DNA from 2 places in the Cupriavidus sp. 291-E7 genome. Region 2 is predicted to be linked to the other one. Evidence: predicted binding sites of a transcription regulator. Region 2 holds the regulator's gene; the other holds the start of a gene.
What was found. Region 2 encodes sigma-54, which starts transcription at its own class of promoters, with help from an activator protein. Its sites were predicted from a motif close to TGGCANGNAANCTGCTTT; they were not measured.

Region 1 (3,411 bases), on a different contig from region 2:
GCCCCGGCATCGAGCAGCACGCTCGGAATGACCAGGTCGATGCCGATGCGCGCGCGCTCCGCGCAATGGTCGGCGCCCGACATGCCTGCGCGCTCGCACAGGATCTGCCAGCGGTTGATCGATTCCTGTCCGGGTCCGCCGCTTTCGAAATGGCGCCAGCGGCTGTGGTACGGCACGCGCAGATCCGGATAGCGGCGCCGGATCGTGGCGGCCACGTAGTCCGCGATGGCATGGATCCGGTCGGGATGCCAGGTGAAAAGCTCGGACTCGCCGGATGCGACGAATTCGGTCACGACTGCGCAACGCGTGCGCACTGCTTCGCCGCTCAGCAACGCGGAAGCGGGATGATCGACCGGCACCGGGCTGTGCCAGCCGCTGCCCGTGCCAGGTTCGTTTCCGATCGAACCTCCTGCGGGATGTTCGTTCATTCGTTCAACCCCCTGCCCTTTGCCAGGGCGAGTTCGTTGGCATCCGGCGGCGTGTAGCTGGTGAAGTAACCCGCCGCCACCTTCGCATCGATTTCCACGCGCGCATCGGCCGGGATCAGTTCATCGGGAATGGCCACCTGCTCGACCACCTCGATCCCCTGCGCCGTGAGCGCGCCATGTTTCATGTTGCTCATCGAGGCCCAGCGATCGATGCGCCGGATCCCGAGCCAGTGAAAGACATCAGGCATCAGTTCCTGGAATCGCATGTCCTGCACGCCAGCCACGCACTCCGTACGGGCGAAATATGTCTCCGCGCGGTCGCCTCCAACCTGGCGCTTGCGTGCGTTATAGACCAGGAACTTGGTGACCTCGCCCAACGCACGGCCTTCCTTCCGGTTATAGACCACCAGGCCAACGCCGCCCTGCTGCGCCATCTCGATACATACCTCGATGCCATGCGCCAGATAGGGCCGGCAGGTGCAGATGTCGGAGCCGAAAACGTCGGAGCCATTGCATTCGTCGTGCACACGGCACGCCACCTTGGTCTCGGGCTTGCCGAGCTGGGTGATATCGCCAAAGAAGTAGAGCGTCATGCCACCGATGGGCGGCAGGAAGACCTTGAGATCCGGGCGCGTGACCAGTTCCGGAAACATGCCGCCGGTCTGCTCGAACAGGCTGCGGCGCAGGATGCTCTCCTTGATATTGAAGCGCCGTGCGATACCGGGCAGATACCAGACTGGATCGATGGCAGCCTTGGAAACCCGCACATCGCCATTGGCGTACAGAATGTCGCCATCGGGCTTCAGCCGGCCCGACGCGATGGCCGCGCCAAGCTCGGGCATGTTGATGTGCGCGCGCGTGATCGCAATCGTCGGACGGATATCGAATCCGGCCTTGATGCGGTCCGCAAAGACCGACGACACCAGATGGCCCCACGGGTCGAGCGACACGATCTTGTCCGGGTCGCCCCATTGCGAATGCGGGCCGATCGGCTCGGCTGGCGCGGTATCGGTCAGATCTGGCCGATGGGCGCGCTGAAGACTGCCCGACGCCACGGCTAGCGCACGGTAGATGGCGTACGCGCCGGAGTGCGTGCCGATCACGTTGCGCTGCGCCGGATCGGTCAGGCTGGCGATGACCGGGCCGCGCTCCGCCGCGGTGGGCGCGCCCCAGTGAATCGGCTCGGCCGGCTTGTCACGCCGCGCATGCGAGGTCAGGACGATATGGTCGGACATGTTTCGCCTCCCCGGTGATAAACCGGAACACGAATCCTGACCAGATGGTCAGGTTTATATGTTCATACTAGGCAACGTTCATGCCAACGCCCAAGTGGGGTTGTTACCGTTAGTGGCATCCCGTACGCACTGTCCGGGTGCTGGCAGACGATATTCCAATGCCGGCGCCGGTACATCGCGGTGCATACGCACCAGCATTCGGCCGCGGGTGGAATTTAAGTCGTTGCCATTTCGATACGGCCTGATTCCATCTTCCATCGCCCAAACAAAAACGGCACGTCTCCAGAGGGACGTGCCGTTTGCATGCTTGATGTGGGGACGGGTCAGCTTTCCGCCTGCTGCCCCATGCGCCCGCGGGTACGGGCCGGCAGATCGGTGGTCAGCCAGTCCACCATTGCGCGAACCGGGTTCCCGGCCTCGACATAGCGGTGGAACAAGGCACCGGCGGCGTTGCTGAGAACCCAGGCGGCGACCATGCCCAGCGCATTGAGCACGGGCTTGCCCGGCGCCAGGTGGCTGACCAGCGCGTTGACCACCAGGCAGACCGGAAAGTGGACCAGGAACACCGAATACGAAATCCGGCCGAAGTACGCCGTCAGGCGCCCGCCCGGCCAGTGTTCCAGCCAGCCGCCACGACGCGAGACGGCCAGCAGCACCGCCGTGGCCAGCGCCACCGCAATGCGCAGCCGGAAGTCCACCGCCAGCGCGGCGATGCCAATCGCGGCCAGCGCCATCAGCGGCCACGGCGAGCGGCCGGGATTCGACGCCCAGAACGCCAGCGCCCCCATCCCGTACGCGCCAAAGAAATAGATGGCCCAGATGTCCCAGCTTGCATCCCGGTTGAACCAGAACAGCGAAGCCACGGCCAGCGCGGCCACGACGGGCACCCCCAGCGGCAGCGCTTCGCGGGCCACTGCGCGCGCCAACCAGAGCGCCATCACCAGCAGCGCGAACAGTTGCAGGTCGATCGCGATATACCAGACGCCGGCCGACAGCGCGTCCACATCGAGGATGTTGTGCAGCAGCAGCACGTGCGCGACGAATTGAGCCAGGTGCGGTGCCGCCGGAATCGAGTCGTGCTGCATCCAGGTACGCGCGATGGCTGCCCCGACGATCGCCACGAGAATGGCAGCGGAAAACGGCACCACCAGCTTCTGGTATCGCCGCCATATGGTAGTCAGCGGGCTGGCGGCGGTCAGGTATCCACCCGGCGCCAGGCTGCGGGCCGCCAGAAAGCCACTGATGACCAGGAACACCTGCACGGCGATGCGGGCGTAGTCGGCCAGCCAGCCAATCAGGCCGGGCGCGAGCGACTGGGCGACATCGGACATCGGCCCGTAGAACGCCAGGTGGTGCAACACGATCAGCTGAGAGCTGACCGCCTTCAGCGCGTCCACGCAGGCGAGCCGGGAAGGACGGGGGCTCATGTCGTTATTTGTTATGCGAAAGATACAAAGTGGGCGGCATTGTACCGGATCGGTGCAGGGGTATCCCTTGGACAGGTAATCCTCACCGTAACGGATGTAAGCCAGTGTACGAAGTGCGCCACACGGCATCTGCCGCACGCTCTTTCGCACCACTTACGAGCATTAGCTAATAAGAAACTAATTCTTCGCCCTGGCCGGGACCGGGTATACCCTTCCGTCTTTCCGTGCCTGATCCCGAATATGTCGCTGTCCGTAGCCCTGCCTTCCCTTCGACGCCTGCTGGCCGGCCTTGCCCTGGCCGCTGCCGTTCTGCCCGCCGCG
Region 2 (3,411 bases):
CGCGCGGCGCGCGTGTCCGGTGCCGGCGCGAAGATCATCGACGAGATCCGCGGCGCGGTCATTACGTACGACAGCCGCAACGAGTACTACACCGCCGCCGGCGGCGACAACAACACGACCGCCGGCAATCCGTCGGGCCGCGTGCGCGCGGTGTTGTCGCCGCGCTCCGACGCCAGCGCCCCGGCTGCTGGCGGCGCGGCGCTTGACCTGCGGCCGTCCACCACGCCCGCCAAGCCTTAACGAATTACCAGCCAGTCCCTGATGAACGATACCGCCACGCTCGCCGCTTCCGCCTCGTCTACCGCATCGGCCGTCCGCACCGACAGCAGCACGCTGGTCGTGCGTCACCTGAAGAAGCGCTACGGCACACGCACGGTGGTCAAGGACGTATCACTCGATGTGAAGAGCGGCGAGGTGGTGGGCCTGCTGGGTCCGAATGGCGCGGGCAAGACCACGTCTTTCTACATGATCGTTGGCCTGGTGGCGCTGGACGAAGGCGACATCGTGCTCGACGACAAGCACATCAGCGGGCTGGCCATCCACGAACGCGCCCGCATGGGGCTGTCCTACCTGCCGCAGGAGGCATCGGTCTTCCGCAAGCTCAACGTGGAAGAGAACATCCGCGCGGTGCTGGAGCTGCAGATCGACAACGGCAAGCCGCTGAGCAAGGCCGAGATCGACCGCCGGCTCGATTCGCTGCTCGACGACCTGCAAATTGCCCACCTGCGCAACAACCCGGCGCTGTCGCTGTCGGGCGGTGAGCGCCGCCGCGTGGAAATCGCGCGCGCGCTGGCGTCGTCGCCGCGCTTCATCCTGCTCGACGAACCGTTTGCCGGCGTCGACCCGATTGCGGTGGGCGAGATCCAGCGCATCGTGAGCTTCCTGAAGGCGCGCAATATCGGCGTGCTGATCACCGACCACAACGTGCGTGAGACGCTGGGCATCTGCGACCACGCATACATCATCAGCGAAGGCACGGTGCTGGCCGCCGGCCAGCCCGAGGAAATCATCGCCAACGAGTCCGTGCGACGCGTCTACCTGGGCGAAAACTTCCGCATGTAAAGCCGCGGACGGCCGCCCTCGGGCGGTCAGCCGCGCACATCAGGCAGGTCATTTTTACCGCACCTGCACTCGGCTTTTCCAAAGCCGTTTCCGATCAAGAAGCCGTAGCGATAGGTTGTAGCAAATTCCGTTCCAACAACGGAAAGATGCGCATAGAATAGGTCGCATGAAACCTTCGCTTCAGCTCCGCCTCTCCCAGCATCTGGCACTCACTCCACAACTACAGCAGTCGATTCGGCTGCTGCAGCTTTCCACGCTCGAACTGCAGCAGGAAGTGGAGCAGGCGCTGACGGAAAACCCGCTGCTCGAACGCGAAAACGACTGGATCGAAAGCCCGCTGCGCGTGGCGGCGGACGGCTCGGTGAACCTGCAAAGCGCACCGGCGCCCGCCCCTGCCGAACCGCAGGCCAACGGCGACGACCGTCAGGAACATGCCGCGGGTGGCGAGGAAGAGGGTTTCAGCGATTCCGGCAGTGAAGACTATGGCAACGACTGGAGCCTCGACGACTTCGCGCGCCGCCCACAGGGCGACGAAGACGAGAAGACGCCGATGCAGTTGCGCGATGCCGATCCCACGCTGCGCGAATACCTGATGGAACAGCTGACGCCGCTTAAGATTTCCGCGCGCGACAAGGGCCTGGCCATCTTCCTGATCGAATCGCTCGACGACGATGGCTACCTGAGTGCGTCACTCGAGGAAATCTGCACGGAACTGCCCGAGGAACTGGAGTTCGAAATCGAGGAAGTGCAGGCGATGCTGACGTTGCTGCAAAGCTTCGATCCTCCGGGCGTGGGCGCGCGCAATGCCTCGGAATGCCTGAGCCTGCAATTGAAGCGCCTGAAGCATCCGCAGCGCGAGCTGGCCTTGTCCATCGTCAACCATCACCTTGAGTTGCTGGCCGTCAGGGATTACACGCGCCTAAAGAAAGCGCTGCAAGTTGACGAAATCGCATTAAAGGCCGCGCATGAACTGATCCGTTCGCTGGCACCGTATCCAGGGCATGCGTACAGCCGCCCGGAAGCGGACTTCGTGGTGCCGGACGTGTTCGTGCGCAAGAGCGGCAGCGGCTGGATTGCACAGCTGAATCCCGACGTGATGCCACGCCTGCGTATCAACGACATGTACGCGCAGATCCTGCGCGGTGCGAAGGGAGAAGCAGGTGCCGCGGGACTGCAGCAGAAACTGCAGGAAGCCCGGTGGCTTATCAAGAACATTCAGCAGCGATTCGATACGATCCTGCGTGTGGCGCAGGCAATTGTTGAGCGTCAGAAGAACTTTTTTTCGCACGGGGAAATAGCAATGCGCCCCTTGGTTTTGCGGGAAATAGCCGATACACTCGGTTTACATGAGTCGACCATTTCCCGGGTGACCACGAACAAATACATGGCCACGCCAATGGGTACTTTCGAGTTGAAGTACTTCTTTGGTAGCCACGTCTCCACGGAGACTGGCGGCGCGGCCTCATCCACGGCGATCCGCGCGCTGATCAAGCAACTGATAGGAGCCGAAGAACCCAGGAATCCTCTTTCCGACAGCCGCATCGCCGAATTGCTGGGCGAACAGGGCTTTGTGGTCGCACGCCGCACGGTGGCCAAATACCGCGAAGCGCTGAAAATCCCCGCAGTCAATCTCCGCAAGTCTTTGTAGCCGAGCCGCAACCGCCTGCCTGGTGCGGCTCTTTCAGAAGGAGAAGCGCTATGAACTTCAAGATCAGTGGACACCACCTCGACATCACGCCACCGCTGCGTGAGTATGTGGAAACGAAACTGGAGCGAATTGTCAGGCATTTCGATCAGGTCATTGGCGTGAGCGTGCTGCTATCTGTCGACAACCACAAGGAAAAGGACCGGCGTCAGTACGCGGAAATCAATCTACATCTCAAGGGCAAGGACATCTTCGTCGAAGCGCATCACGAAGACCTGTATGCGGCAATCGACTGTCTCGTCGACAAGCTCGACCGGCAGGTGATCCGCTACAAGGACCGCGTGCAAGGGCATGACCGGGAAGCGGTCAAGTACCAGATGGCCGAAGCCCAACTACAGCAACAATAGGCTGGCAAACCCTGAACTGCCCCTGGAAGAGGACCTCAGCGTCCCCCGAGAGGACTAATAGGAAGAGAGCAAAGCCGCGCATCTGCGCGGCTTTTTTGATGGGCGCGTAACGTCATTGGCCTGAATTTCTCCGTTACCTTGACGCCACGGAGGCGACCAATTGATGCGCCGGGGGTGTTCGCATCTTGCGCGGCTCGGTGTATGCTGCGTCATACAACAATGACAGGCAGAACGGTCCCGGTGAACCGAATCGCATGCCGCATGACGGAAGATCATGCGGGCGCGGCGGCAATATCC

Region 1: the regulator sigma-54 is predicted to act here: its motif matches at 1,732-1,749, upstream of AC3FLX_RS32845 (GTP cyclohydrolase II).

What each region holds. Positions count from the first base shown of each region.
Region 1 covers NZ_JBYOJV010000040.1:10,087-13,497, forward strand. The annotation lists gene AC3FLX_RS32840 (URC4/urg3 family protein) at 1-428, opposite strand, end outside; gene AC3FLX_RS32845 (GTP cyclohydrolase II) at 425-1,663, opposite strand; gene AC3FLX_RS32850 (acyltransferase family protein) at 1,987-3,090, opposite strand; gene AC3FLX_RS32855 (amino acid ABC transporter substrate-binding protein) at 3,331-3,411, shown strand, end outside.
Region 2 covers NZ_JBYOJV010000005.1:339,582-342,992, reverse strand. The annotation lists gene lptA (lipopolysaccharide transport periplasmic protein LptA) at 1-240, shown strand, start outside; gene lptB (LPS export ABC transporter ATP-binding protein) at 262-1,062, shown strand; gene AC3FLX_RS12040 (RNA polymerase factor sigma-54) at 1,229-2,710, shown strand; gene hpf (ribosome hibernation-promoting factor, HPF/YfiA family) at 2,761-3,114, shown strand.